DNA from 4 places in the Streptomyces sp. NPDC058295 genome. Region 1 is predicted to be linked to each of the others. Evidence: riboswitches for the same ligand, from Rfam matches in the RefSeq annotation. Region 1 holds a riboswitch; each other region holds the start of a gene.
What was found. Region 1 has a riboswitch for S-adenosylmethionine ahead of thrC (threonine synthase). Riboswitches for the same ligand answer to the same signal wherever they lie in the genome.
Positions count from the first base shown of each region.

Region 2: linked by a shared signal. The riboswitch ahead of ACFVYS_RS20900 (ABC transporter substrate-binding protein) and the one ahead of thrC (threonine synthase) in region 1 are both predicted to bind S-adenosylmethionine.
Region 3: linked by a shared signal. The riboswitch ahead of ACFVYS_RS21770 (amino acid ABC transporter permease) and the one ahead of thrC (threonine synthase) in region 1 are both predicted to bind S-adenosylmethionine.
Region 4: linked by a shared signal. The riboswitch ahead of ACFVYS_RS36700 (aminotransferase class V-fold PLP-dependent enzyme) and the one ahead of thrC (threonine synthase) in region 1 are both predicted to bind S-adenosylmethionine.

Region 1 is NZ_JBHVYO010000006.1:236,688-244,143, reverse strand. It holds gene ACFVYS_RS09255 (trehalose-6-phosphate synthase) at 1-411, opposite strand, end outside; gene ACFVYS_RS09250 (glucosyl-3-phosphoglycerate synthase) at 528-1,472, opposite strand; SAM riboswitch class I at 1,643-1,808, shown strand; gene thrC (threonine synthase) at 1,827-3,125, shown strand; gene ACFVYS_RS09240 (MoaD/ThiS family protein) at 3,244-3,519, shown strand; gene ACFVYS_RS09235 (cold-shock protein) at 3,973-4,179, shown strand; gene groL (chaperonin GroEL) at 4,525-6,147, shown strand; gene ACFVYS_RS09225 (Uma2 family endonuclease) at 6,226-6,876, opposite strand; gene ACFVYS_RS09220 (hypothetical protein) at 6,966-7,456, opposite strand, start outside.
Region 2 is NZ_JBHVYO010000018.1:111,282-118,737, reverse strand. It holds gene ACFVYS_RS20925 (PP2C family protein-serine/threonine phosphatase) at 1-1,001, shown strand, start outside; gene ACFVYS_RS20920 (ATP-binding protein) at 1,047-1,487, opposite strand; gene ACFVYS_RS20915 (kinase) at 1,944-2,477, opposite strand; gene ACFVYS_RS20910 (SAM-dependent methyltransferase) at 2,801-3,616, shown strand; SAM riboswitch class IV at 3,767-3,876, shown strand; gene ACFVYS_RS20905 (putative leader peptide) at 3,836-4,027, shown strand; gene ACFVYS_RS20900 (ABC transporter substrate-binding protein) at 4,233-5,855, shown strand; gene ACFVYS_RS20895 (ABC transporter permease) at 5,864-6,823, shown strand; gene ACFVYS_RS20890 (ABC transporter permease) at 6,820-7,456, shown strand, end outside.
Region 3 is NZ_JBHVYO010000019.1:133,962-141,417, forward strand. It holds gene ACFVYS_RS21745 (LLM class flavin-dependent oxidoreductase) at 1-428, opposite strand, end outside; gene ACFVYS_RS21750 (putative leader peptide) at 550-681, opposite strand; gene ACFVYS_RS21755 (GNAT family N-acetyltransferase) at 693-1,442, opposite strand; gene ACFVYS_RS21760 (transporter substrate-binding domain-containing protein) at 1,553-2,575, opposite strand; gene ACFVYS_RS21765 (amino acid ABC transporter ATP-binding protein) at 2,648-3,451, opposite strand; gene ACFVYS_RS21770 (amino acid ABC transporter permease) at 3,448-4,428, opposite strand; SAM riboswitch class IV at 4,824-4,943, opposite strand; gene ACFVYS_RS21775 (glutathione S-transferase C-terminal domain-containing protein) at 5,010-5,906, opposite strand; gene ACFVYS_RS21780 (DoxX family protein) at 6,553-7,053, opposite strand; gene ACFVYS_RS21785 (hypothetical protein) at 6,996-7,379, opposite strand.
Region 4 is NZ_JBHVYO010000052.1:36,924-44,379, reverse strand. It holds gene ACFVYS_RS36710 (rhomboid family intramembrane serine protease) at 7-789, shown strand; gene ACFVYS_RS36705 (Lrp/AsnC family transcriptional regulator) at 786-1,067, shown strand; gene ACFVYS_RS36700 (aminotransferase class V-fold PLP-dependent enzyme) at 1,100-2,461, opposite strand; SAM riboswitch class IV at 2,641-2,757, opposite strand; gene trpD (anthranilate phosphoribosyltransferase) at 2,837-3,901, opposite strand; gene ACFVYS_RS36690 (cytochrome bc complex cytochrome b subunit) at 4,071-5,717, opposite strand; gene ACFVYS_RS36685 (ubiquinol-cytochrome c reductase iron-sulfur subunit) at 5,714-6,775, opposite strand; gene ACFVYS_RS36680 (c-type cytochrome) at 6,772-7,456, opposite strand, start outside.

The DNA of each region.
Region 1 (7,456 bases):
CTCCGCGAACGCCCGGTTGTAGGCCTCGTACGATGCCCACTGGCGGCGGAACTCCGCGTCGAAGGCGGGCTCCAGCGGTGTCTGGTAGAGCAGGTGGTGGAGGAACCACAGCACGGAGTTGGCGATGCCGTTGTACGCGTCGGTGTGCACGTCGGCCGGAACGGCGAGCATGCGCACGCCCTCCTCGCCGACGCCGCGCCGGACCGCCTCCCGGTCGCCGTCGGAGAGCGCCGAGCACACCCAGAGGGCGCCCGCCTCGGGTCCGATGGCCGACAGGCCGGAGACCAGCCCGCCGCCGCCGCGTTTCGCGTGCAGCGAGCCGTCCTCGCGCAACTCGTAGGAGACCGGACCGCGATTGGACGCGACCAGCACCTCGGCGGCCCGGGCGGCAGTGTCGTGCGTGGAAGCCATATGCCCAACCTAGCCCGGTCGGGAAACGCTCAAACGTACGGTCGCGCTGCGTGGACGGGCCGTGTCCGGCCGTGTCGCCGCTGTCGGCGCCATGCCGTATACGGCCCGTCCCGCGGTCACGCGACCTTGCGGGTCGCGTACTCCGCGATCTCCGCCATCGGCGGCCGTTCCTCGGTGTCCACGGAGTACGTGCGCGGCTCGAAGCCGTCCGTGCTCCGTTCGAACTGGGTGAGGGACGGGCGGATCAGGTGCCCGCGGGCCAGCCGGAGCTGGGCGGTGCGGTAGATCGCCGCCGCCATCCGGCCCAGCGCCTGCCCGTCCTGGTGACGGTGCTTGCGCACACCGATGTCGACCTGGGCGAGGGCGTCCAGGCCCACCAGGTGCAGGGCGTCCACCAGCATGCCCAGCTCCACGCCGTAGCCGACGGGGAAGGGCAGCTGCTCCAGCAGGCCGCGGCGGGCCGCGTACTCGCCGCCGAGCGGCTGCACGAACCCGGCCAGCTGCGGCCAGTGCATGTTCAGCAGCGGTCGGGCCATCAGCTCGGTGACCCTGCCGCCCTGGCCGGCCGCGCCGCCCAGCGGACGGTCGTACATGCCCTTGACCAGATCCACCCCGGGGTCGGTGAGCAGCGGGCCGACGATCCCCGAGACGAAGTCCGAGGAGAACTCCCTCAGATCCGCGTCGATGAAACAGACGATGTCCCCGGTGGTGACCAGCAGGGAGCGCCACAGGACCTCACCCTTGCCGGGCACGGCCGGTATCCGCGGCAGGATGTCGTCCCGGTGGACGACCCGCGCGCCGGCCGCCGCGGCCACCTCGGACGTACGGTCGGTCGATCCCGAGTCGACGACGACGATCTCGTCGACGAGCGGGACCTGGTGCATGAGGTCGTGCCGGATGACCGCGACGATGTCACCGACCGTCTCCTCCTCGTTCAGCGCGGGCAGGACGACGGACACCGACTGGTTCGTGGCGCGCTTCGCGGCCAGGATCCGGTGGAGCGGACGATCGGACGCGGACCAGGAGCGGGTGGCCAGCCAGCGCTCAGTTTCTCGAAGCACAGTCTGCGGCTCCTCACTGTCGTGATCACACCGGGTGCACGGAAGGTGACCGTGTGATCCATCTCGCGGTTCGGACGACTATCTCAACTGTCCTGGCCTTCGGTTACAGTCTTGAACAACGCGGATGACCATCGCATGTCCGAGGTCGCCCCCCGTTCACAACTTCATACCGCTCATCCAGAGGGGCAGAGGGATACGGCCCGATGAAGCCCCGGCAACCCTCCAGCCGGTCTCGTAACGATCACTGATCCACGTGGTGATCGCTTCGCGAGGCTCCCGGCTCGGGAAGGTGCCAAATCCGTCTCACGGCGAGATGCGTCGTGAGGAAGATGAGGAGAAAGGGCCTCGCCTCACATGGCTGCGCAGACTGTTGCAAGCACCACCGACTCTACGACGTCCTCTGCTGTCGATCTCGGTCCGGCCGCCGCGTTGAGCTGCCGCGAGTGCGGCCACCGCGTGCCCCTCGGCCCGCTCTTCGCCTGCGAGGAGTGTTTCGGCCCGCTCGAGATCGCCTACGACTTCTCCTCCTACGACACGGAGGAGCTCCGCAAGCGCATCGAGGCGGGGCCCGCGAACATCTGGCGCTACGCGCCGCTGCTGCCCGTCCCCGCGGACGTGGCCGACAAGCCGAACATCAACCCCGGTTGGACCAAGCTCGTCCAGGCCGACAACCTCGCCCGTGAACTGGGCGTCGACGCCGGCAAGCTCTTCGTCAAGGACGACTCCGGCAACCCGACGCACTCCTTCAAGGACCGGGTCGTCGCCCAGGCCATCGAGGCCGCCCGCGCGTTCGGCTTCACCACGCTCTCCTGCTCCTCCACGGGCAACCTGGCCGGTGCCGTCGGCGCCGCCGCCGCCCGGGCGGGCTTCCGGTCCTGCGTGTTCATCCCGCACGACCTGGAGCAGGGCAAGGTCGTCATGGCCGCGATCTACGGCGGCGAACTCGTCGGCATCGAGGGCAACTACGACGACGTCAACCGCTTCTGCTCCGAGCTCATCGGCGACTCGGCGGGCGAGGGCTGGGGCTTCGTCAACGTCAACCTGCGGCCGTACTACGCCGAGGGTTCCAAGACGCTGGCGTACGAGATCTGCGAGCAGCTCGGCTGGCGGCTGCCGGACCAGCTGGTCGTGCCGATCGCCTCCGGCTCCCAGCTCACGAAGATCGACAAGGGCCTCCAGGAGCTGATCAACCTCGGGCTGGTCGAGGACAGGCCGTACAAGATCTTCGGCGCGCAGGCCGAGGGCTGCTCCCCGGTGTCCGTGGCCTACAAGGCCGGGCACGACGTGGTCCGCCCCCAGAAGCCGAAGACCATCGCCAAGTCGCTGGCCATCGGCAACCCGGCGGACGGTCCGTACGTCCTCGACATCGCGCGGCGCACCGGCGGCGCGGTGGAGGACGTGAACGACGAGCAGATCGTCGACGCGATCAAGCTGCTGGCGCGGACCGAGGGCATCTTCGCGGAGACCGCCGGTGGTGTGACGGTGGGCGTGACGCGCAAGCTGATCGAGAGCGGTCTGCTCGACCCGACGCTCACCACCGTCGTGCTGAACACGGGCGACGGTCTGAAGACGCTGGACGCGGTGGCCGACGCCGGCCTGACCGCGACCATTCGCCCGACCCTGGAGTCGTTCCGGGACGCGGGTCTCGGCTGAGAGATTTGTTGTTCGTCTGCGGGCCGTGGGGCCGGTCGCGCCCACGCGCCGGCAGCCGCACGATCCAGACAGCCCCGCGCCCCTCTGGGGCGCTCCGCCTGACCGGAGGTCGAAAGTCATGAGCGTCACCGTCCGCATCCCCACCATCCTGCGCACCTACACGGGCGGCGCCGCCGAGGTGAAGGCCGAGGGCACGACCCTCGGTGAGGTCATCGCGGACCTGGAGAAGAACCACACCGGCATCGCCGCCCGGGTCCTGGACGACCAGGGCAAGCTGCGCCGGTTCGTCAACGTGTACGTGAACGACGACGACGTCCGCTTCGAGCAGGGTCTGGAGACGGCCACGCCGGAGGGCGCCGGCGTCTCGATCATCCCGGCCGTCGCGGGTGGCTGACCGTAGTTCAGTACCCATCGGTAGTAACCGTCGGTAACAGCGATTACCGAGCGTTCATCGAATTGCCCTCTCCGCGATAGAAGCGGAGGGGGCAATTCAGTGTGGTTGAGCGCGGTACAGTTGGGGAACCCGGTCCGGATCACCGGATCCGGAGCCTTTTATTTCTGCCCCGCGCCCGACAAGAAGCAGCCAATGTGTGCGCCTCTTTTGTGGCTTTTGCGGCATATGTAGGGCCCGACTTGCCCTTAATTCAGGCGAATTCTCGCCACATTACGGATCCCGCCCGTCCGGAATTCTCGTCCAAGTGACCTGTTGCAGAGGGCAGTTGGACAGATACATTCGGCCGCGGTCGACGCGTTCCGGCGCACGCCCCCAAGCCAACCGGGGGGTGAGGTCTGACCCGGGTCCGCGAAGTGTGGGTCCGTGCAAGGGCCAGTAATAGGGGAGTTAGGCATGGCTCAGGGCACCGTCAAATGGTTCAACGCGGAGAAGGGGTACGGCTTCATCGCGGTCGACGGTGGTGCGGATGTTTTCGTCCACTACAGCGCGATTCAGATGGACGGCTACCGCACCCTGGAAGAGGGTCAGCGGGTCGATTTCGAGATCTCGCAGGGTCAGAAGGGGCCGCAGGCGGACATGGTCCGGCTCGCGACCGGCTGAAGCACGCGCCGACTGAAAGCGTCGTTCTTCTGTACAACTGACGAAGGGCTCGCACTCCCACGGGGGGCGAGCCCTTCGGTCTGTCCGGGGGCGTCCGCGAGGCGTCGGCGGGACGTCCGTGAGGGGTGTCCGGAAGGGCACGGGTCCGGTGGAGGCGCTTGCACTCTCATGGGTCGAGTGCTAATCATTGGCGTTAGCACTCTGAAGGTGAGAGTGACAACGAGGACCGGGTCGGTGAGGCCCGCAGGCCAGGTGGGGCAAGGAACCACGAGGCCGGCGAGCCGTCCGTCGCGGGCGCCAGCGCGGTCCGGAGCAATCCACCCCAGTCCGGGAGGACCACTTCACATGGCCAAGATCATCGCGTTCGACGAGGAGGCACGGCGCGGCCTCGAGCGCGGCATGAACCAGCTCGCGGACGCCGTGAAGGTGACGCTCGGCCCCAAGGGCCGCAACGTCGTCCTCGAGAAGAAGTGGGGCGCACCCACGATCACCAACGATGGTGTTTCCATCGCCAAGGAGATCGAGCTCGAGGACCCGTACGAGAAGATCGGCGCCGAGCTGGTCAAGGAAGTCGCCAAGAAGACGGACGACGTCGCCGGTGACGGTACGACCACCGCGACCGTCCTTGCCCAGGCCCTGGTCAAGGAAGGCCTGCGCAACGTAGCCGCCGGCGCCAACCCGATGGCCCTCAAGCGCGGTATCGAGAAGGCCGTCGAGGCCGTCTCCGGTGCCCTGCTCGAGCAGGCCAAGGATGTCGAGACCAAGGAGCAGATCGCTTCCACGGCCTCCATCTCCGCCGCCGACACCCAGATCGGCGAGCTCATCGCCGAGGCGATGGACAAGGTCGGCAAGGAAGGCGTCATCACCGTCGAGGAGTCCCAGACCTTCGGTCTGGAGCTGGAGCTCACCGAGGGCATGCGCTTCGACAAGGGCTACATCTCGGCGTACTTCGCCACCGACATGGAGCGTATGGAGGCCGTCCTCGACGACCCGTACATCCTGATCGCGAACTCCAAGATCGCGAACGTCAAGGACCTGCTCCCGCTCCTCGAGAAGGTCATGCAGGGCGGCAAGCCGCTGCTGATCATCGCCGAGGACGTCGAGGGCGAGGCCCTGTCGACGCTGGTCGTCAACAAGATCCGCGGCACCTTCAAGTCCGTCGCGGTCAAGGCCCCGGGCTTCGGCGACCGCCGCAAGGCGATGCTGAACGACATCGCCATCCTCACCGGTGGCGAGGTCATCTCCGAGGAGGTCGGTCTCAAGCTCGAGAACACGACCATCGACCTGCTCGGCAAGGCCCGCAAGGTCGTCATCACCAAGGACGAGACCACCATCGTCGACGGTGCCGGCTCCTCGGACCAGGTCGCCGGTCGGGTCAACCAGATCCGCGCCGAGATCGAGAACAGCGACTCGGACTACGACCGCGAGAAGCTGCAGGAGCGCCTGGCGAAGCTCGCCGGCGGTGTCGCGGTCATCAAGGCCGGTGCCGCCACCGAGGTGGAGCTCAAGGAGCGCAAGCACCGCATCGAGGACGCCGTCCGCAACGCGAAGGCCGCCGTCGAGGAGGGCATCGTCGCCGGTGGTGGCGTGGCCCTCATCCAGGCGTCCTCCGTCTTCGAGAAGCTGGACCTCGAGGGTGACGAGGCGACCGGCGCGAACGCCGTGCGCATCGCGCTCGAGGCCCCGCTGAAGCAGATCGCCGTCAACGGTGGTCTCGAGGGTGGCGTCGTCGTCGAGAAGGTCCGCAACCTGCCCATCGGTCACGGCCTCAACGCCGCGACCGGCGAGTACGTCGACATGATCGCCGAGGGCATCATCGACCCGGCGAAGGTCACGCGCTCGGCGCTGCAGAACGCGGCCTCCATCGCCGCGCTGTTCCTCACCACCGAGGCCGTCATCGCCGACAAGCCGGAGAAGGCGTCCGCGCCGGCCGGCGGCGGCATGCCGGGCGGTGACATGGACTTCTGATCGACCTCACGGTTGATCGCCTGTCCTTCGACCGAGGGCGGTACTTCCCGGAAACGGGGGGTGCCGCCTTCGGGCGTTTCAGTCGGCGTAGTTCTTGAGCGCTTCGGTGTCGAGAGTGATGCTCACCGGGGGCGGGAGTGGCACTGTGGCGCCCCAAAGGTAGGACGGGGACTGCTGGTAGCGGCCGTCTTTGGGCTCGCTGTACACGACGACCGTGTTGTTGTCGCGGTCGATGAGGAGGTAGACGGGGATGTCGGCTTCCGCGTAACCGACGGGCTTGTCCTTACGGTCGCGCTGGTCGGTGTCACGGTCGTGAGAGGTGATTTCCACGGCCATGAGGGCGCCGTCGGTTTCGGACCACTCGCCGTGACCCCTGAAGTGGTCCACCGGGGCGAGGAACCCGTCCGCCCGGGCGCGTCCCTTGCGGTAGGCCTCGGCTTTGACGCCCCGCTCGGGCATGAGGTTCAGCTCGGGGCGTTGTTGCATGCACTGACGCAGCAGCCACATGAAGATCTCGCCGTGGTTGCCGTCCGGCATGGCCTTTACCACTACCTTCCCGTTGATGTACTCAAGCCGCACGGTTTCGGGCGCGGCCTCGGCCAGCTCCTCGAATTCGTCGACGTCGAGCGGCCCGTGCCGGATGCACAGCCTCCCGCCGAGGAACTCCAGCCGGTTCCGTAGCTCCCTCGGAGCCTTGTCGACGAGTTCCTCGAAGTCCTCGACGGACATCTGCGGGCGTTCAGCGGTGTCAGGGGTCATGGCGTCGCCTCCTTCCTTCCATCGTGCCCCGGTGTGGTCTCGTCGGACCGTGGGAGCTGTCATACGGGTGTCCTTTCCTGTTGCTGCAGAGACATCGCCGCACGGATCTTTGTCGCGTGGGCGTGGATGGCCGCAGCGGGCAGGGGCGCATTGGCGTGGGCGTGGGCGCGTGCACCCCGGCAGCCGCTGCATACGCCCCCCGGCAGCGCTTCGGGGCGGCCCGGGACACGACACTCCGCGCACTCCAGCATCCGGCGGGGCGGGCGTGGGGCGGGCGGCTCCGGTGGGAGTTTGTCCGTCAGGCGGCGGCGGAGCAGGGCTGCGGGGCTGTGGACCGGGGTCGGCAGGCCGGCGGTGAGAGCGGAGAGGAGCGTGTCTTCGGTGGCCCCGCGTGCGAACCACTCCTCCACCATCGGGGCGAGCTGCGCGCAGTCGGCTGCGGAGAGGGAGAGGGCGGGTGCCGTGCGGCCGAGGGCGGCGAGCAGGATGTGGGCGCGGGAGCGGGTGGCGGGCCGGGTTCGTTCGGGGTCCGGCGCGTCTTCCGGTACGT
Region 2 (7,456 bases), on a different contig from region 1:
TGCTCGACGCGGTGGACCCGCACACGTCCGAGCGGCTCATCGCCTCCGGGGACGGCGAGGCCCGCGTCTGCGACCTGCTGAGCGTGGCGGCCTTCCTCGTGGTGCCGCTGCGACTGCGGGACCTGGCGATCGGCTTCGTCACCTGCACCAGGGGGCCGGGCGGGGCGCCGTTCGGCCCGGCGGACGTGGCCGCCGTGGAGGCACTGGCCGCGCGGGCCGCCGTGGCCCTCGACAACGCGCGCCGCTACGAGCGCGAACGCCGGACCTCCCTGGCGATCCGCAACAGCCTGCCGCCCGGCACGGCGCAGGAGTTCGGCGGCTGCCGCACCGCGCACGGCTGTCTGCCCGCCGGGCAGGGCAACCTCGTCGGCGGTGACTGGTTCGACGTGCTGAAGCGGCCGGGCGACCGGGTCAGTCTGATCGTCGGGGACGCCATGGGGCACGGTCCCGAGTCCGCCGTCGCGATGATCCAGCTGCGCACCGCCGTCCGTACCCTGGCGGCGCTCGACATCCCCGCGGCCGATCTCATAGGACGGCTCGACGCCCTCGCCGGCGACTCCCCCGGCGTGTCCTTCGCGACCTGCATATACGCCGAGTGGGATGCCCGGCGGCGCACCTGCACCCTGGTGGGGGCGGGCCATCCTCCCCCGCTGTTGCGCGGCCCGGACGGCCGTACGGCGCCGGTCAGGCTGACCGGGGCGGGTCTGCCCCTCGGGCTCGGGGCGGGCAGCTACGAGGAGACCGTGCTGAGCGTGCCGGATCCGGCCCTGCTGGTGCTCTACAGCGACGGTCTGGTCGAGTCCCGCGACGCCGACATCGACCAGGAGATCACCCGCCTCGCGCGCACCGTGGACGCGGCGGCCGCCGCCGAGCCCGTGGGCGGCGACGGGCAGGACGCGCTGCCGTCCCTGTGCCGTCGACTCCTGCACGACCCTTCCGGCGCGGCCGGAGCCGACGACCGCACCCTGCTGCTGGCCGAGCTGACCCCGGCCGGGTGCTGAGTCACCGGGCCCGGCCGCCGGGGCGTGCCGGGTTCCCGGGGCCGCTCAGGCCGTCATGGTCGCCCAGACCGCGTTGCCGCCGGTGAGGCTCGACAGGTCGACTCCCCAGGTCTCGGCGAGCTGCTCCACGAGGAAGAGGCCGCGGCCGCCCTCGTCGTCCGGTCCGGGCTCACAGCGGGGCAGGCCCCGTCCCGTGCGGTCGTGATCGTGCACCTCCAGGCGCAGCCGCCCGTCCGTGACGAGTCCCACACCGCACAGGAACCGGGTGCCGAACGCGTGCCGTACGGCATTGGTGGCCAGCTCGGACACGAGCAGGACGGTGTCCGCGCACAGCTCGCCCGGCAGCCGCCAGGCGGCCAGTCGCGCGCTCATGGCACGGCGGGCCACCGAGACGCTGGAGCGGTGTGCCGGGAGTTCGATCCAGTGCGTCCGATCGGGGCTCCAGGTGTCCAAGGGCCGGGGTGAGGACGTCGTGTGGGGGGACACGGTGGTCGCCTTCCGTGGGGGGCGGCAGCAGCCAGAGGCGGGGAATGGTGAGCAACGGACCTACGAGGAGGGGGTGTTCCGTACGGGCCCGGTACCGCGACCGCCCGAGCGATCCAACTCCTGTGGGGGTGGCAGGGGTCGGCTGGGGAACGCTCGAGTTCGGCAGCACGCTTCACTCAAGTAACTATGCTCGCAACGAAGTTCAAGCTGCAACCGACTGCCTGACAATTTCAGCGAGCCGGTACCCGTCACGTTGCTGCGGCAAGTCGCCGTCGGACTTGCGGCGGTGACACCCCCTCAGGAGGCAGGGCGTGAGCGAAGGCCGTTCGGGCACGGGCAGCACCGGTGACACCCACGGTGCTGCGCGTGATCCTCGAAGGCGACTCCAGGAGCGGCGCCTGAACGCGGGTGGCTTCGACGGCACCGGTCGGACCCGGTGCGGGACCGGCCCCGGTGTCAGTGTTCCCGGGCGGGAAGCCGGTCCAGGCCGGTGTCGAGCAGAATGCGCTCGACGGTCTGCGGGAGCGTGCTGTCGGCGCCGATGACGGTCTCGACGGCGCCCGGCAGCAGATCGAGCTCCCGGTACCAGGCACACAGATCCGCCTCGCCGACCTCGTGGGCGATCGGCTTCGTGGCGTGACGCACCAGGGTTTCGGCGAGCGGCACATGAAGGTAGTAGCCGTGGGTCGGACCTCGGTGCTCCCTGCGCAGTCGTCCGAGCATGGGCCCGTACCGGTCGGCGTAGAGGATGCCTTCGAGGACGACGTGGTAGCCGGCGTCCAGGGCATAACGGGCGACGGCCTCGATCAGCCCGATGTTCGCCGCGCCGGGCCGGTCGTGCTCGCGCAGCACGATCCGGCGGAGGTTGTCCTGCCCGACCAGGGCCAGGCCCCGGCCGAACCTCTCGCGGAGACCGGCCGCCACCGCCGACTTGCCCGAAGCGCTGTTGCCGCGCAGGACGATCAACCGGGTCTCTGGGGTGCCCACCATCACGGGGCTCACGCTACCGGCCCGGCCGACATCGGCGCGCGCGTCGCTCCCGGTTCCGCGCGGTGGCGGGGCCAGTCGGAGGAAGGATTCGGCGGTCTCGATTCACTCGTGCACAGGGCGAGTTGAGGGGCCCGGGAGAGGTACGGGCGGTGTGTCCGACGGCGCGGCCGGACCGGCCGGCAGCCAGGTGTGAAGCCGGCTCGTTTTCGCGTGAGCACCGTTCGAACCGAGCGAAAATGTGAACGGGTGTACGTACCAGGGTCGTTGGGACGTAAGTTGTGGCTCGAACTGCCCACGCCTCGGCCGAAAGACGGACACCCCTCATGACCGACCATGTGACCACGCCCGGTTCAGCGGCACCTCAGAAGATCGACACCTCGGTGCCGCACTCGGCCCGCATCTGGAACTACTGGCTGGGCGGGAAGGACAACTACCCCGTCGACGAGCAGGCCGGCGACGCCTACACCGCCGTGTTCCCCGGCATCGTCACCATCGCGCGCAGCAGCCGCGCGTTCCTGCGCCGCAACATCACGTACCTGGTCTCCGAGGCGGGCATACGGCAGTTCCTGGACGTCGGAACCGGCCTGCCGACCGCCGAGAACACCCATGAGGTCGCCCAGCGCCTCGCCCCCGAGACGCGGATCGTCTACGTCGACAACGACCCGCTGGTCCTGGCCCACGCCCGCGCCCTGCTCTACTCCACCCCGGAGGGCGCGACCTCCTACGTCGACGCCAACGTGCTGGACCCGGAGCGCATCCTGGCGAGCGCCGCGGAGACGCTGGACTTCAGCCGTCCCACCGCGCTCATCCTCAGCAACATCCTGGGCCACGTCGCCGACCACGACCAGGCCCGCTCCATCGTCACCAGCCTGATGGCGGCACTGCCGTCCGGCAGCTACCTCTCCGTCAACGACGGTTCGCGGGGCATCGACCCGGTCTTCGAAGAGGCCCAGGACGCGTACAACGAGAGCGGCGCCGTCCCGTACAACCTGCGCTCCGTCGACGAGATCACGGCGTACTTCGACGGACTGGAGCTCCTGGAGCCCGGAGTCGTCTCGGTCCCCCTCTGGCGCCCGGAGGCCACCTCCCCCGCCCCGGACGTGATCGGCGAACACGGCGGCCTCGCCCGCAAGCCGTAGCACCCGCGCCGCCGCCCTCCGCACCGGACGGGCGGCCGACGCGCGCTGACGCCGCTCCGCCACACCCGCCGTCCAAGCCGGTGCGGCGGAGCCGTTCAACTCTCCTACCGATATTGACGGATAATGTCAGTACTCCGTAAGATCGACCCCGGCATTGAGTGTCAGCATCAAGCCCTGGCTAGCTGACCGGCAACCCTCCTCCGCGGTGGGGTGCTCCAGGTGAAAGCCCGGCGGGGTCACCGACCCCGCAAGCGCGTGGCCCCGGTCCAGGGGCCTGAGACGGGGAGGACCAGCGTGCGGCACAGCGGCAACCTGAGTGCCTCGATCGCGACCGCGGCACTGTTCTCCGGATTCTCGCGCCGACGCCACATCGACCTGCAGCGCTCCGCCAGCTGTCTGTGTCAGGGCTGATCACGCCCACCCCGCAGGCTGACCCTCGCCCACCGCGCGGTCACGCCGTCATCGACGTCGCCATCGACCCGGTCGTCGACGTCCCCTTCCCCTGAACAGTTCTGAGCAGTGCCGGCCCGTGCGGGGCAGGCACCCTCCGCGCATCGCCATGGCCGCGTTCCGCACCGGCCTGTGCGCGGTGACCTTGGAGTAGGAGAACCATCCCGTGACAGCGCATCCGGATTCCCGTACCCCCCGATGGGCGGCGCTCGCCGCACTCGTGACCGGCAGCCTGCTGCTCGGCGCCTGCTCGTCGGGCGGCAGCGGCAGCTCGAGCGGCGAGGGCGGCAGCCCGAAGTCGGGCGGCACCCTGACCTTCGCGGTGGGTTCCGACGCCGGCTGCGTGGATCCGCAGCAGGTGGGCAGCAACGACACCATCTACTCACTGCGTCAGGTCGTGGACTCCCTCACCGACCAGGACCCCAAGACCGGCAAGATCGTGCCGTGGCTCGCGAAGAGCTGGGACATCAGCCCGGACACCACGACGTTCACGTTCCACCTGAGATCAGGGGTGACCTTCAGCGACGGGACACCGCTCACCGCGCAGGTGGTCAAGGACAACTTCGACGCGGTTCCGAAGCTCGGCGCCCTCGGCACCCTCGCCCAGGGGTACCTGAGCGGCGTGGAGAGCACCACCGCCGTGGGCCCGCTCACGGTCCGGGTGAAGTTCAAGCAGCCCAACGCGCAGTTCCTCCAGGCCACCGCCACGCACTCGCTGGGGATCGAGTCGTCGGCGAGCGTGCGCAGGAGCCCGCAGGAGAAGTGCAGCAAGGGAGTGGTCGGCTCCGGGCCGTTCGTGCTGAACGGCTATGTGCAGAACCAGTCGATCACCCTGGCCAAGCGCGCCAAGTACGCCTGGGGTTCCTCGCTGTGGACCAAGCAGGGCGAGGCATACCTGGACAAGCTGGTGTTCAAGGTGGTGCCCGAGGCGGGCGTGCGCACCGGCAGCCTCCAGTCCGGCCAGGTAGACGCGATCGGCAGCGTCGGCAGGGCCAACGAGGCGGCGCTGGGCGGCGGCGCGGTGAACCTCCAGCAACGGGCCAACCCGGGTGTGGTGTTCAACCTCGGGCTCAACAACTCCCGGCCGCTCTTCAAGGACGCGAAGGTACGCCAGGCGATCCTGTTCGCCATCGACCGGCAGCAGATCGTCGACGCCGTGTTCCCGACCGGCACCGAGCCGGCGACCAGCATCCTGGCCCACACCACACCGGACTACACCGATCTCGGCTCCGACCTGACCTTCGACGCGGCCAAGGCGAAGTCCCTGCTGGACTCGGCCGGTTGGCGGGCGGGCGGCGACGGCGTCCGGGTCAAGGACGGCAAGAAGCTGAGCCTGACCGTCAAGTGGTTCGCCAACGCGGCCACCACCCAGCCCGCGCTGGAACTGATCCAGCAGCAGCTCAAGGCCGTCGGTGTCGAGGTGGTGCTCAAGCAGCTCCAGATCGCCCAGTTCTCCCCGACCCTTCAGTCCGGTGACTTCGACGCGGTGTGGGGCAACGTGACCCGCGCCGACCCGGACATCCTGCGCAGCTCGTACTCCACCCGGCTGGCCAACTTCTACCACCTGCCGGCCGGCCCGCTGGACACCGCGCTGACCCGGCAGGCCGCGACGACCGACGCGGCGAAGCGCAAGCAACTCGTCACCCAGGCACAGCAGTTGATCGTGCAGAACGCCTACGTCGTACCCGTGGTGGAGCTCCAGACCCAGCTCGGGGTCGCGAAGAAGGTGCACCACCTCGACTTCGAGGCCTCCAGCCGGATCCAGCTGCACGACACCTGGATCGGATAGCCGCCGGCATGCGTCTCTATGTGGTCAAACGACTCGCGCAGGCCCTCGGCGTGCTCTGGGCGGCCTACACGGTGTCCTTCCTCGTACTGGACTACCTGCCCGGTGATCCCGTCTCGGCGATGGCCGGCGCGGGAGCGGACACCGGGCAGGTCGATCCGGCCCAACTCGCGGCACTGCGGCACGAGTACGGCTTCGACAAGCCGATTCTCGCGCAGTACGCCGACTATCTCGGCAGGGCGGTGCGCGGCGACTTCGGCGACTCGGTGTCCACCGGCCGACCGGTGACCTCGACGCTGGCCGACGCGCTGCCGCAGACCCTCCAGCTGACCGGGGCGGCACTGCTCCTCGCGGTGTTCCTCGGCGGCGGGCTCGCGGTGCTCGCGACCTACACCACCCGGCGCTGGTTGCGGCAGCTGCTGCTGTCACTGCCGCCGCTGGGGGTCTCGGTGCCGACGTTCTGGGTCGGGCTGGTCCTCGTCGAGCTGTTCTCCTTCCGGACGAGACTGTTCCCCGCGTTCGGCAACGACGGGCTGCGGGGCCTGGTGCTGCCCGCGGTCACGCTGGCGATCCCGACCGGCGCCCTGGTGGCGCAGGTGCTGGCCAAGAGCCTGCTCACGGCGCTGGACCAGGCCTATGTGGAGACCGCCCGGGCCAAGGGCGCCGGCCGGCTGCGCATTCATCTGCGGCACGCGCTGCGCAACGCCTCGCTGCCGGCGCTGACGGTCGTCGGACTGCTGGCCGGCCAGCTGATCGCCGGTTCGGTCGTCGTCGAGACGGTGTTCTCCCGCGACGGTCTGGGCCGCGTGACCGCCGCCGCGGTCACGGTCCAGGACATCCCGCTGGTCCAGGGGGTCGTGGTGTTCGGGGCGCTGATCTTCGTGGCGGCCAATCTGATCGTCGATCTCGTCTACCCGCTGCTCGACCCGCGGATCGTGGTGGCGGCGACCAGGAAGGTGCGTCCCGCATGAGCCGGACACTTGCCGACGGTGTCACCGCCGGAACCGCCGGAACCGCCGAAACGGGAGGGACGGCAGGAACTACCGAAGAGGTCGGACCGGTCGGACCGGTCGAAGCCGCGGCCCGCCTGGCCCGGCCGGTGGATCCGGGGGCCGACCCGGGCCCCGCGAGTGCCGGACGCGGTGTCGGACCGCGGCGGTTCCTGGTGTTCCTGCTGCGCCGGCCCGGGCTGCTGGCCTCGGTCCTGGTGCTGGTGCTGGTGGTGCTGGCCGCCTTCTGGCCAGGGCTGTTCACCTCACAGGACCCGCTGCACGGGGTGCCCGCGGAGAACTTCCGGAGCCCCGGCGGCGGGCACTGGTTCGGCACCGACGAGCTGGGACGTGACGTGTTCTCGCGGGTGGTGCACGGTGCCCAGCTGTCGCTGAAGGCGACCCTGATCGCGGTGGGGTTCGCGTTCGTGGTCGGCGGCCTCATCGGCCTGGTCGCCGGGTTCGTCGGCCGCTGGGTCGAGGACGTGCTGATGCGCTTAGTCGACGTACTGCTGTCGATCCCGTCGCTGTTCCTGTCCCTGGCCCTGGTCACCGCACTGGGCTACGGAACGGTGAAGGTGGCCGTCGCGGTCGGCATCGCCAGCGTGGCCGGCT
Region 3 (7,456 bases), on a different contig from region 1:
GCCTCGGTGGGGCGGGCGCTGATCTGCACGCGCAGGCCGGCGCGGCCGGTGCTCACATAGTCGAGGGTGGCGATCGCCTTGGACAGGTGGAAGGGCTCCGTGTGCGTGGCCACCACGGTCGGCACCAGGCCTATGTGGTGGGTGAGCGGGGCGACGCGGGAGGCGACGAGGACGGCGTCGAGCCGGCCGCGCACCTGGTCGGTGCGGTCGTCCGGGTCGAGGAAGTGGGAGGACTGCGGGCCGAGGCCGTCCTCGATCGTCACGAAGTCGAGCAGTCCGCGCTCGGCCTCGGCGACCAGGTCGGCCCAGTATCCGGCGGTGAACAGCTCACGGGGTCGGGCGACGGGCTCGCGCCAGGAGGCGGGGTGCCAGCCAGTGCCGTCCAGAGCGACGGCGAGATGCAGCGGGGAGGAGGAGGTCGAGGACACGAGGGTGCCTTCCTGGAGGTCCGTACGAGAGCGCCGGCCTGCGCGCGGAGACGGCGCGGGCACACGGCGAGGTGCGAGCGCGTCGAGCCGGGGGTCCACCCGGCCGAAGGCTGGGGAAGGATCAGGAGCAACAGAGCGCGCCGGCCACGCGCTGAAGGTCGATGTGGGGCCGGGAGTGGAGGTGTACGGCGTGGCGTATGTGGGTCACGTCCGCACCTCCCTCATTCCTGGCGCCGCGCGGCGCCTCACACATCTCTTCATCAGTCAGAACGCCGTGAAATCGCCGGATGTTCCCGGTGTGCGCACCGAGACGATGGTCGAGCGGCGGCGCAGGGTGAAGCCGAGGGACTCGTAGAGGCGGATCGCGGGGGTGTTGCCGACGGCGGCGTGCAGGAACGGGGTGTCGCCGCGCGCGCGGATGCCGTCGCCCACCGCGCGGATCAGCTGGGTGGCGAGGCCGTTGCCACGGTGGTCGGGGTGGGTGCAGACAGCGCTGATCTCGGTCCAGCCGGGCAGCCGCAGCCTCTCGCCGGCCATGGCGATCAGGCGGCCCCGGTGGCGGATGCCGAGGTAGGCGCCGAGCTCGACGGTCCGCCGCAGGAAGGGGCCGGGGCGGGTGCGGGCGACGAGGTCGAGGATCTCCGGCACGTCGTCGGGGCCGAGGCGTACGGCCTCGGGTTCGGGTTCGGTGCGGAACGCCTCGGTGGCGGCGAGTTGGACGCCCTCTCCCCCGCCGGTCACCTCCCAGCCGTCGGGTACGCGGTCGACGGGCTTGATGCGTACGGCCGTTCCGGGGCCGACGAGGGTGAGCAGGTCGGCCCAGGCGGCAGGGTCCCCGGGGTCGGCGAGGGCGGCGAAGGCGTAGACGTCGGCCGGGTAGCGGGCGGCGCGGCCGACCCGGTCGGCGAGGTGGGCGTGCGGGCCGTCGAGCGCGGCCCAGACGGCGTTGTCGAGGGGGTGCGGGCGGGTGGTGGTCGGAGCTCCGCCTCCGCGGAGGTCGATCGAGGTGGCCACGGAGACGGAGTCCCTTCCTGTCGTTGCCGTGTTGCTGTCGTTGCCGTGTTGCTGTCGTTGCTGTCGTGTCTCACTCAACCGGCGTACGTCACAGTTGTGGTGACGTCCGATCAGGAGTTGTCCAGCGGCAGCCCGGGCGGGTTGACCTCGGACTTGGCGACGGCCTCGTTGGAGAGGTTGTAGGCCGCCAGCCACTTCGCGTACTGACCGTGCTCGATCAGGTAGTTGATGGCGTCCGCGACCGGCTTGGCGAGACCGCTGTCCTTCTTGGCGGTGGCGGCGATCAGGCCCTGGAGCGTCTCACCGGCGCCGGAGAAGGTGCCCGCGTTGCGGGTGGCGTTGGCCTTGCCCGCGGTCTGGGAGACGTTGTAGGCGATGCCGGGGTTGGGGCCGAAGTACGCGTCGATCTTGCCGCTGGCGAGCGCCAGGTAGATGCCGTTGCGGTCGGGGTAGTACTTGACGGTGAGCTTCTTGCCCTCGGACTCCAGCTTCTTCTTCCACTCCAGCAGGATCTTCTCCTGGTTGGTGCCGGAGCCGACGGTGACGGTCAGACCGGCGAGGTTCTCGTAGTTGCCGTCGAAGTTCCACGTGCTGGACTTCTCGACCTCCCAGCCGAGGTTGTCCTGGCGGTAGGAGGCGAACTCGTACTTCTTCTTGCGCTCCTCGGTGTCGGTGATGTTCGAGAAGCCGACGTCGACCTTGCCGCTGTCGATGCCGACGAAGAGGTTCTCCCAGGTGAAGTTCTTCGTCTCCGACTTCAGGCCGAGGACCGCGGCCACCAGGCGGCCGAGGTCGGGCTCGGCACCGGTGAGGGTCTTCTGGTCGTCGCCGACGTAGGCGAGCGGGGCGAAGCCGGAGGGCAGGGCGCCGATGCCGATGTTCAGCTTGCCGCTCTTCCTGATCGCGTCGGGCAGTTCGGCGCTGATGGACTTGACCTCGGAGACCTTCAGGGCGGTCTCCTTGGCGGCGCCGTTGGACACCCGGCCGATGGTCACGCTGCCGGCCGCGCTGTCGGTCGTGGTGGCGGCCTCGGTCTCACCACCGCAGGCGGCGAGCCCGGTGGCGAGAGTGGCGACCGCGGTCGCCGCGGTGATGCCGCGAATCAGGCTGCGTCGGGTGAAGTGGGCAGACATGGCCATCCTTTGTGACTGATGTGACTGGGCGAGAGGGTGGTGGCGTGGGGGGAAGCCTGGGGCGCGTGGGTGTCAGAGCACCTTGCTGAGGAAGTCCCGGGTCCGCTCGTGCCGCGGTTTGTCGAGGACCTCGCCGGGCGGGCCCTGCTCGACGATCTTCCCGCCGTCGATGAAGACCACCCGGTCGGCGACCTCGCGGGCGAAGCCGACCTCGTGGGTGACGATGACGAGCGTGGTGCCGCTGGTCGCCAGGTCCTTGATGACGGCGAGGACCTCTCCCACGAGCTCGGGGTCGAGGGCGGAGGTGGGCTCGTCGAAGAGGATGACGCCGGGGCGCAGCGCGAGGGCGCGGGCGATGGCGACGCGCTGCTGCTGGCCGCCGGACAGCTGCCGGGGATAGGCGCCGGCCTTGTCGGCGAGGCCCACCCGGTCCAGGAGTTCACGGGCCAGTTCCAGGGCGGCGGCCTTGGCGAGTCGCCCGGTGGCGGTGGGCGCGGCGGCGACGTTGTCCAGCACGGTCAGGTGCGGGAAGAGGTTGAAGTTCTGGAAGACGAAGCCGATCCGGCCGCGCTGGGTCAGGATGGCCCGTTCGCTCAGCTCGCGCAGCCGCTCGCCGTGCCGGCGCACGCCGATCAGCTCGCCGTTGATGCTGACGTAGCCGATCTCGGGCTTCTCCAGGTGGTTGATGACCCGCAGCAGGGTGGACTTGCCGGAGCCGGACGGGCCGAGGATCACGGTGACCTCGCCGGGCCGCACGGTCAGACTCACCCCGTCCAGGACCCGGTGGGCGCCGTACCACTTGTGCACCTCGTGCACCTCGACGGCGGCGGGCACGATCCCGGCGGTGTCGGCGCTCGGCACGGTCTCGGCGGTCATACGGCGGCCTCCCGGCGGATGCGGGCCCGCAGGTCGGTGAGACCGGTCCGCAGTTTCTGGAGCGGCGTCGGCGGCAGGGAACGCGTGGCGCCCCGGGCGTAGTACCGCTCGACGTAGAACTGGACGACGGAGACGAGGCTGGTCAGGATCAGGTACCAGACGGTGACGACCAGCAGCAGCGGCACGATGTCGCCGGGGTAGGTGGCCCCCATGGTCTGCGCGGTGCCGAACAGGTCGAGCAGGGACACGTAGAAGACCAGCGAGGTGGACTTGACCAGGCCGATCAGCTGGTTGACGTAGTTCGGCGTGATCGACCGCAGGGCCTGCGGGAAGACGATCTTCCAGAACTGGTAGCGCTTGGGCAGCCCGAGGGCGGCGGCCGCCTCGTGCTGGCCCTGGTCGACGGAGAGGATGCCGCCGCGGACCACTTCGGCGGCGTAGGCCGCCTCGTTGAGGCTGAGGCCGACGACGGCGATCACCATGTCGGTGGCCAGCCGGGACTCGTCGAAGCGGAAGAACGCCGGGCCGAAGGGAACCCCCACGCTCAGGGTCTGGTACAGGGCGCTGAAGTTGTAGAGGAAGAGCAGCACCACGATCAGCGGGATGGAGCGCAGCGCCCAGACGTAGGTCCAGCTGACCGCGCGCAGCACCGGGCTCCTGGACAGCCGGGCAAGGGCGAGCAGGATGCCGCCGAGGAGTCCCAACACCGCGCTGTAGGCGGCGACTTCCAGGGTGATCAGCAGTCCGTCGAGGATGACAGGACGCAGGAACCAGTAGCCGAAGCGGTCCCACTGGTAGAAGGGGTTGGAGATCAGTCCGTGCGTGAACTGCGCCACCAGGACCAGGGCCACGGCGGTGGCGATCCAGCGGCCGGGCTTGCGCAGCGGCTGCACGCGCTGGGCGGTGAGCTTCTCCGGCGGGACGTCGATGGCGGGTGCGGGCTCGGCGAGGGTCACGGCGCCTGGGGGTTCACTCATGAGGGGCTCCGGCGGGAGTGGGACACCCCGGGTCACGGCGGACGTGCGTGGCCGGACGCGCTGCGTCGGGCGGCGGGGACCGCTCCGAGGGCGCGAACAGGGCATGGCGCACGGATGCGTACAGGAGACCGGGGTGGGGCGGACAACGGCACACCGCTCGGGCGGTGTTCGTCAGGAACGCGGCGGCGGGGCTGCGGTGCGAGGGGTTCGTTCAGCCCCGACAGCGGGCACGGCCCGGTGCGGTACACAGTGCGCTGTTCACGCGAAGGAGGTCGACGGCGCGGTTGGCGACGAGGATGTCGAGGTACGGCCGTACGCAGCCCCGGGGGCGACGCGGCGCCGTCCGATGAGCTGCGTACATGTCCGTCACCATCACTGTTCCGGCCCCTGAGGGGCCCTCGCGCTTACCGATACGTCATTACCGAAACGTCGGTCCGGTCGTCACCTGGGGCACCCCACCGCGGAGCGAGGGTTGCCGGTCAGCTAGCCAGGGCTTGTCGCTGACGCTCATGACCGTTCTGGGCCGTAAGTAAGACAGTTGCCCGAACGAATGTCAACGGCGGTCCGGTGGATGGACCGGGTCAGGGCCGGTTGACCTGCGGTCGGACCGCCGAACCGTCTGCCGCGTGGGTCTCCCAGTCCAGGATCTGGACGGCGGCGCCGGCGGCCTCCAGGCCCTGGCAACGGGCGTGGTGGCGGCGGGCGATGGCGTCCAGGTCGAGGTGGGCGCCGAAGGCCGGGTGAGCGGCCAGCCGGCGGGCGTAGGCCCACAGCGCGGGGTGGTCGGCGATGCGGTGCACGGCGGCCGCGTCCAGGTGGTAGCGGTGCACGGTGTCGAGTTGGACCAGGGCGACCCACAACTCCACGTCGGCCGCGGTGATCTGATCGCCGATCAGGTGTTCGTGGGCACCGAGCCCTCGCTCCAGCACCCCGAGCGTGGTGAGCAGCGTGTCCAGGGCGGCGGTGCGCTCCGCCACCTCGGCGTCGGCCGCTCCGGCGCGCTGCGCGGCCTCCTCGATGCCCTGGGCGCACATCCGCTCGACGGCCTCGATCTGCGACTCCTCGCCGCACGGGTACAGAGTGGGCCGGCCGCCGCCGAAGTGACGGGCCAGGTCCCGGGCGATGTCGGGGCCGTGGCTGCTGACGATGCGCCCGGACCAGTCGTCGCTGAGCACGGGTGCCAGGGCGGGTCCGGTGTACCGGTGCGCGCTGGCGTCGTACAGCGGACGCAGCGCGGAGTGGCCTCCGTCGGGGCAGTCCGGGACGGCGGGCAGGAAGGTGACCGGGCAGGCCTTTTCCAGGCCGAGGAGGCTGTGGGTGACGGCGATGCGCAGACAGTCGGGGTCGGCCGCCGCCAGATGGAGGCGGTAGCGGCGCGGCACCGCGTAGTGGCCGCTGCGCGCGTCCCGGCCGATCCGGCCCCGGAAGGCGGCGGCGGGCCGGGTGGACGGGTGGGCGGCCAGTGGTGTGACGGACATGACTCTCCCCGGGGGCGGGACGCACGAGGGACGTGCGCGCGGCGGATGCGACGTCGAAGAGGGAGGTGCGGATCTCGTCCGCACGTGCCGGGTGCGGCCGCGTCCTCGGGACACCGCCGGTGCGGTTCGGCGCGGGGACGGGCCCGGCTCAGTCCTGGAACCTGATGGCGCTGCAGACGCGCTTCAGGTCGATGTGACGGCGGGAGGTGAGAAGGGGTGACGACCACGCCGTGCGGCCCGCTCGGCCGGTGGTCGGCTCCAGTCGCCCCATTGTTTCCCTACCCGTTCACTAGGATTCCCGAACCGAGTGTCGATCCGCCTCGAGCCTCCGTCAAGGGGGCGTCCACCAGGTGAGTACCGGAGCACCGGCGCCACCCCGGGAGGGCCCGCTGTGAGTGGGCGGCCCGGGGACGCTCGGTCGCACGCGGGCAGCGCCCTCGCCACCCTGACGGCCGCCGGTTCGGCGGGTGAGCCGACGGCCTCGGCGGCGGCACCGACGAAGGGGGCGAGGGCGGCGAGGAGACGAGGGCGGCGGGCCGTCCGGCGCACAGGGTGGTCGCGGAGCCCGCCTCGACGATCCGGCGGGCCATGGCCGCTCCCTGGCCGCCGCCCGGTCCGATGAACCCGACGCGCGTGAGGCGCCTTCTCAGCTCTCCTGCCGGGGGCGCCAGAACACCGCCAGCAGCCCGGCCGTCGCGACGACACCCACCCCGAGCACCACACCGGCGCCCGTCCAGCCGGTCACCCCGATGTCCGCGGCCTCGTCCACCGCGTACTTCCCCGGGCCCCATGCCCCCAGCGCCACCGCGAGGACGCCCAGGACGAGGACGTACTCGTAGCCCTCCTTGAACACGAAAAAGCCGTTGCGGCGGTGTGCGAGCAGGCCCGCCACCAGCATCACGGACAGCACCGCCGCGCAGGCCAGTGAGGTCAGGAAGCCCGCCAACAGCAGGACGCCCGCGCCGAGTTCGGTGAGGACGCTGAGCCACGCCTGGAGTCTCGGGCGGGTGAGTCCGAGCCCGCCGAACCAGCCGGCGGTGCCGGATATGCCGCCTCCACCGCGCCAGTGGTTCCAGCCGTGCGCCAGCATCACCCCACCGAGCACGACCCGTACGAGCAGCAGTGCGGTGTCCGAAGCCTCACCCATCGCCATGTCCTCTTCTCCGTCGGCAGCGCCCGTACACCCGGCGCGCACTCCTTGACGAGGATGGGCGCGTGCGGGTGGTGGGCGAGAGCGGTACGGCCGTCGCCGGTGTCGTGGCCCGCGCCCGCCTGCTCGTGGCGTACCACCCGTGGGGCTCCGGTGAACATGGAAGCGAGATGCACAAGCAGCGGGACGCCGGCCGAGAGCCGGGTCGACTCCTCCTGCCGGCCCGCCCGGTGCCGCTTGCGCGCGGGCGGGGACGAGCCGATGCCGCGGCCGCCGTGCGGCTGCCGCCAGGGGGGCGGCCGGCGCCCGCAGGGCGACGGCACGCGGCCCCGCCTCCCGGACGACCGCCCCCGGGTCCTCGGCCGGGGCGCCGGGCCGCGAGGCCCGACCGAACCCCGGA
Region 4 (7,456 bases), on a different contig from region 1:
GTTCTCATGATCGGCGACTGGAACGGGACGGTCGGCAGGGTGGTCCGCAACCGCCCGGCGCCGGTGACCTACGCACTGATCGCCCTGTGCTGCCTGATCTTCCTGATCGGGCCCGCCTCGGGCTTCAATCCGTCGTACGGCTCCGGCGACGAGCTGCTGGCGGCGCAGCGCGCCTATTTCCGGCGCTGGGGCGTGGTGCCCGGCGAGCTCTTCGAGGGCGCGCCACGGGCCGCCCTGACCCCGGCCACGGCCCTCTTCGTCCACGGCAGCTGGGTGCACCTGCTGGGCAACATGCTCTTCCTCTACGTCTTCGGGACGATGACCGAGGACCGGATGGGCCGCGTCGAGTTCACGTTCTTCTACCTCGGCTGCGGCTACCTGGCCCTGCTGGGCTACGCCGCCGCCAACGCCGAGTCGTCGCAGTCCCTGGTCGGCGCCTCCGGGGCGATCTCCGCGGTCCTCGGCGCGTTTCTGTATCTGTTCCCCCGGGCGCGGGTGACCAGTCTCCTGCCGTTCCTGTTCTTCCTGCCGCTGCGCTTCCCCGCGTGGGTCGTGCTGCCCTTCTGGGCGGCCCTGCAGTGGGTGGCGGCGGGGCGGGCCGCCCAGGGGCCGGGGGTGGCCTATCTGGCGCACCTGGTGGGCTTCGGCCTGGGACTCCTCTACGCGTGGGCCCGTTTCGGAATGGGGCGCCCGAAGGGCGGCCCGGGAAGGGCGGCGGTGGGGGACGGGCGGGCGACTAGAGTGAAGCCCGCCCCAGCTCCGGCTCCCGAGGGAGAGAACCAGCCGTGATCACCGCGATCGTCCTCATCAAGACCAGCGTGGACCGGATTCCCGAGATCGCGGAGCGGATCGCTTCGCTGGACTCCGTCAGCGAGGTCTTCTCCGTCACCGGGACGTACGACCTGATCGCCATGGTGCGGGTGAAGGAGCACGAGGACCTGGCGGAGGTCATCCCGGGCAGCATCAGCAAGATCCCCGGGGTGGAGGGCACGGACACGCACGTCGCCTTCCGCACCTACTCGCAGCACGACCTGGAGGCGGCGTTCGCGATCGGGCTGGACTCCTGACCGGCTGACACCGCCTCCCGGCGGACCGTCGCTCAGACCGCGGGCACGCAGCGGCCGTCTTCCGTCCGGTACTGCCACCGCGCGCCCTCGCTCACCAGTTCGCGCACCGCGCTCACGAAGCGCTCCACGTGCTCGTCCGGGGTTCCCGCGCCGAAGCTCACCCGGATCGCGTTGAGCGACTTCTCGCCGGGAGCCGCCTCGGGGGCGCCGCACTCGCCCTGGTTCCGGGGGTCGCTGCCCAGCAGGGTACGGACCAGGGGGTGGGCGCAGAAGAGGCCGTCGCGGACCCCGATGCCGTACTCGGCGGACAGGGCGGCGGCGAAGTGGGAGCTGTTCCAGCCCTCGACGACGAAGGAGATCACGCCGACCCGCGGGGCGTCGTCGCCGAACAGGGACAGCACCTTCACCTGCGGGACCTCGGCCAGACCGGCCCGCACCTTCGCGATCAGGTACTCCTCCCGGGCGACCAGGCTGTCGAAGCCCGCCTCGGTGAGGGCCTTGCACGCCGAGGCGATGGAGTAGGCGCCGATCACGTTCGGGGAGCCGGCCTCGTGGCGGGCGGCGCTCTCGTGCCACTCCACGTCCACTCCCCCGTCCTCGCGCCGCGTGACCTTGCGGCTGGCGCCGCCGCCCGCGAGGTACGGGTCGGCCGCCACCAGCCAGTCGGCGCGGCCGGCCAGCACGCCGGACCCGAAGGGCGCGTACAGCTTGTGACCGGAGAAGGCGATCCAGTCGACGTCGAGCTCCCGCACGGAGACCGGGTGGTGCGGGGCCAGCTGGGCCGCGTCCAGGACGATCCGGGCGTCGTGGGCGTGCGCGGCGGCCGCCAGCTCGCGTACCGGCCACAGCTCGCCGGTGACGTTCGAGGCGCCGGTGACGCACACCAGGGCCGGGCCGTGGGGGTCCCGGTCGGCGAGGGCCCGCTCCAGCGTCTCGACGGCCTGGCGCGGGGTGCGCGGGGCATCCAGGTAGGTGACCCGGGCGTCCTGCCAGGGCAGCAGCGAGGCGTGGTGCTCGGTCTCGAAGACGAAGACCTGGCAGCCGGCCGGGAGGGCCCGCGCCAGCAGGTTGAGGGAGTCCGTCGTCGAGCGGGTGAAGACCAGCTGGTCGTCGGGGCGGCAGTCCAGGAACTCGGTCACCGTCCTGCGGGCGTTCTCGAAGAGGTCCGTGGACAGCTGCGAGAGGTAGCCGGCGCCCCGGTGGACGCTGCCGTAGTACGGGGCGTAGGCCGCCACGTCGTCCCAGACCCGCTGGAGGGCGGGGGCGCTGGCCGCGTAGTCGAGCGCCGCGTAGGTGACCTCGCCGCCCGTCACGAGCGGGACGGTGACATCCCGGCCGAGAACGGGCAGCGGGGCACAAACGGTACGGGCGGCGGCAGCGGTGGAGACAGACATGGCGAACTCCCGTGAGAGGCAAGGGGGAACCGCCGTGCGAGCGGACATGGCTCTAGCACGGAGGAAGTGAAAGGGGTGTGCGGAGGCGGGGCTCTACGCCCTATCGCATTCGCTTGCTCACGGAAGGCTCCCTCGAACGACCAGGACCCCTGGCGGTACTCACTCAGAAGAGTGCGAGGGGTCCGCGCTTGCCGTAGACCTCGCTGCCTACGACCTGGTCTTCACCCGGGGCACCCCGCCACGGACGGAGGGTTGCCGGACAGTCGGCCGGGGCCTCATGACTGTCACTCATGACCTGATACAGGAACGTACGTGAAGTGATCGCCGTCCCGCAACCCGTGTCCGGATCGCGGGACGACGGTCAGCGGAGAGCCGTCACGCCTGGGTGGCGGCCACCCAGCGGTCCAGCGCCCGTTTGGCCGCACCCGAGTCGATCGACTCGGCCGCCTTGGCCATGCCGTCGCGCAGTTGCCCGGCAAGGGTCCCGGAGCCCGGCTCCAGGGCCACCAGCGCCGCCGCCGAGTTCAGCAGCACGGCGTCCCGCACCGGGCCCGTCTCGCCCTCCAGCAGGCGGCGGGCGACCTCCGCGTTGTACGACGGGTCCCCGCCCCGCAGCGCCTCGACCGGGACCAGTTCGAGCCCGACGTCACGCGGGTCGAAGGTCTCCTCGGTGACCTTGCCGTCGCGGACGACCCACACATGGGACGTGGCCGTCGTGGTCAGCTCGTCGAGACCGTCGTCGCCCCGGAAGACCAGGGACGAGTTGCCGCGCTCGGCGAAGACGCCCGCGACGACCGGCGCCATCCGCGGGTCCGCGACCCCGACCGCCTGGGCCCGCACCTTGGCGGGGTTGGTCAGCGGGCCGAGCACGTTGAACACCGTGCGGATGCCCAACTGGCCGCGCGCGGCGCCCACATGACGCAGCGCCGGATGGAACTTGATCGCGAAGCAGAAGGTGATCCCGGCCTCCTGGGCCACCTCGGCCACCCGCCGCGGGGTCAGCTCCAGATTGACGCCGAGCTTCTCCAGGACGTCGGAGGCGCCGGACGCGGAGGACGCCGCCCGGTTGCCGTGCTTGACGACCGTGGCACCCGAGCCGGCCACGACGATCGCCGACATCGTGGAGATGTTGACCGTCTTCGCGCCGTCCCCTCCGGTGCCGACGATGTCGACGGTCCGGCCGGGCACCTCGATCAGGTTGGCGTGCTCGTACATCGCCCGGACGAGCCCGTTGATCTCTGCGACGGTCTCGCCCTTGGCCCGCAGCGCCACCACGAACCCGGCGATCTGCGCGTCGGTCGCCTCGCCGCGCATGATCCGGTCCAGCGCCCAGAACGTGGCGTCGGCGTCCTGGTCGCGGCCGTACAGCAGACCGTTCAGTACCTCGGGCCAGGAACGGCCCGCCGCGGTGTCGCCTCCAGCGGGGGTCACAGCGCTCATAGCCGCTCCTGCGTGTGTCGTCGTGTTCGTCGGGTACGTCGGACGTCGTGTGCCGTCGTGCGCCTCGTGACAAGGTGCACCCCACCCTATCCAGCCCGTGGGCACGGCAAAGGGCCCCGTCCGAAGACCGGACGGGGCCCTTTCCTGCGGCGTGGCGACGCCTCAGCGATCAGTGGTGGCCGTGGCCGCTCGTGATCTCCTTGTACTCCTCGACGGTGGCCTTCGGAATCTGCTGGTCCTCACCGAAGTACGCCCCGCTGATCTTGGCGCGGAGCTTCTCCTTGCCCTTCACCTTGCGCTCGACGCCGTTCTCGTCGACGGCGGCGCCGATCGCGGCCGGCTCGTACTGCTCGTGCGCCGTGAGGGTGTGCAGCTGCTCCTGGCTGAGCGGCTCGTGGATCTCGATGAACTCACCGTGCGGCAGGCGCTTGATGGTGCCGGTCTCGCGACCGTGCAGCACCTTGTCCCGGTCCCGGCGCTGGAGGCCGAGGCAGATCCGCTTGGTGACGATGTACGCGATGACCGGTCCGGCGATGAAGAAGATCCGGACGAACCAGGTGATCGCGTTGATCGACAGGTGGAGGTGGGTGGCCCAGAGGTCGTTGCCACCGCCGACCAGCATGATCATGTACATCGTGACCCAGGCGACACCCAGCGCGGTGCGCGTCGGGGCGTTGCGCGGGCGGTCCAGGATGTGGTGCTCGCGCTTGTCGCCCGTGACCCACGACTCGATGAAGGGGTAGAGCGCGAGAATCGCGAGCAGCACACCGAACAGGACCAGCGGGATGAACACACCCAGGACCAGGGTGTGGCCCCAGATGTTGATCTCCCAGCCCGGCATGAAGCGGATCAGACCCTCGGCGAAGCCCATGTACCAGTCGGGCTGGGCGCCGGTGGACACCTGGTCCGGACGGTAGGGGCCCATGGCCCAGATCGGGTTGATCTGCGCGATGCCCGCGATGACCCCGATGACACCGAAAACCAGGAAGAAGAAGCCTCCGGCCTTGGCCATGTACACCGGCAGCAGCGGCATGCCGACGACGTTCTTGTTGCTCTTTCCGGGGCCCGCGAACTGCGTGTGCTTGTGGTAGAAGACCAGGATCAGGTGGCCGACCACCAGCCCGAGCATGATGCCCGGCAGCAGCAGGATGTGGATCGAGTAGAACCGCGCCACGAAGTCGTGGCCCGGGAACTCCCCGCCGAACAGGAACATCGAGATGTACGTGCCGACGATCGGCATCGACAGGATCGCGCCCTGGGTGAAGCGGACACCGGTGCCGGAGAGCAGGTCGTCCGGGAGCGAGTAACCGGTGAAACCGGTGAACATGCCGAGGACGAACAGCAGGAAGCCGAACAGCCAGTTGATCTCACGCGGCTTGCGGAACGCGCCCGTGAAGAACACCCGCATCATGTGCACGAACATGCCGGCGAGGAAGATCAGCGCCGCCCAGTGGTGGATCTGCCGGATGAGCAGACCGCCGCGCACGTCGAAGGAGATGTGCAGGGTCGAGCTGAACGCCTCGGACATCAGCTGTCCCTGGAGCGGGACGTAGCTGCCGTGGTACTCCACCTCGTTCATCGACGGGTGGAAGAACAGCGTCAGGTACACACCCGTGAGGATGATGATGATGAAGCTGTAGAGGCAGATCTCACCCAGCATGAACGACCAGTGGTCGGGGAAGATCTTGCGCATGTTGGCCTTGGCCAGGGAGTAGATCCCCAGCCGGCCGTCGGCCCAGTCGGCGATCCGCTCGCCCGCCGGAGCCTTCCCGCGGTCGCGGGCTTCGGTGCTCTCGGTCTTCTCGTTCGTGCTCATCCGCGCTCCCAGAAAGCAGGACCGACGGGCTCTTCGAAGTCGCCGAGCGCCTCGAGATAGCCCTCGTCGTTCACACCGATGCGCAGCTGCGGCAGGGCGTGGCCGGCGGGACCGAAGATCACTCGGGCACCGTCGGAGAGGTCGAAGGTGGACTGGTGGCAGGGGCACAGCACGTGGTGCGTCTGCTGCTCGTACAGCGAGATCGGGCAACCGACGTGGGTGCAGATCTTCGAGTACGCCACGATGCCCTGGTAGGACCAGTCGAGTTCCTGCTTGTCCTTGATGTTGTCCGGCTGGAGCCGGACGATCATCAGGGCCGCCTTGGCGATCTCGTTCTGGAACTCCTCGTCGTGCTCCTCCAGGCCCTCGGGCTTGGCGAAGGTGAGCGAACCGACGGCGACGTCCGAGGGACGCAGCGGCTCGTTCGTGTTCATGTTGACGAGCAGCTTGCCCTTGGCCCACAGCGTGTGACGCAGCTTGTCCTCGGGCAGCGGGCCGAGGTCGCGCAGCAGCACGACACCGGACAGCGGCACGAGGGTGAGCGCGCCGAACATCGTGTTGCGGATCAGCTTGCGACGGCCGAGCGCGGACTCCTTGGCACCCTGCTTGAAGTCCGCGTGAACCTTCGCACGGACCTCGGGGGGCGCGGCGATCGCGTGCCGCTCGTCGGCGACCTCCACGTCGGACATCAGGGTGCGGGCCCAGTGGACCGCGCCGGCGCCGATGGTGAACAGCGCCGTGCCCAGCGTCAGACCCAGCGCGAAGTTCAGCGCGCTGAGGTGGCCGATCGGGAACACGAAGATCGACTTGTCGGCCGGGATCGCCACGTACGAGGCGATGAAACCGACCGTGGCGAGCATCGACAGCGTGAACAGGAAGGCGACCGCACGCTCGGACCGCTTGGCGGCCCGCTCGTCGATGTCCTGGATGCGATGCTCGTGAGGCGGCAGCCCCGGGTCCGCGAACGGGTTCTGCTCGTCCGCGACGCCTACGGCGCTGCCGTGCGCGTGGCCCTGCTCAGCGGGCAGGTTCTCTTCTGGAATGTCTTGGCTACTCATGACTTCTTGGCCTTTGCGGTCCGAGCGGCGACCCAGACGGCTACCGCGATCAGGGCACCGAGACCGAAGATCCACGCGAACAGGCCCTCACTGACCGGCCCGAGGCCGCCCAGCTCCAGACCACCGGGGTTGTTCGTCTCGTCGCTGTTGACCGCGTGCAGGTACGCGATGATGTCCTTCTTGTTCTGCTCCGACAGGGTGGTGTCGGGGAAGGAAGGCATGTTCTGCGGGCCGGTCTGCATGGCCTCGTAGATGTGCTTCGGGTCCACGCCCTCGAGGGTCGGAGCGTACTTGCCCTTGGTGAGGGCACCGCCCTTGCCGGTGAAGTTGTGGCACTGCGCGCAGTTGGTGCGGAACAGCTCGCCACCCTTGGCGATGTCCGCACCCTCCGGGCCGTACTCGGCGTCGGTCGGGACGGACGGGCCGGCGCCCAGGGAGGAGATGAACGCGGCGAGCTGGTCGATCTCGGCCTGCGTGTAGATGACCTTCTTCGCGGGCACCTGGGCGCCCTGCGAGGTGGCCGCGGGCATACGCCCGGTGCCGACCTGGAAGTCGACGGCCGCGGCGCCCACGCCGACCAGGCTCGGGCCGTCGGAGGTCCCCTGACCGCCGGTGCCGTGGCAGCTTGCGCAGCCAACGGCGTAGAGCTTCTTGCCCTCGTCGATGGCGAGGGACTGGGCG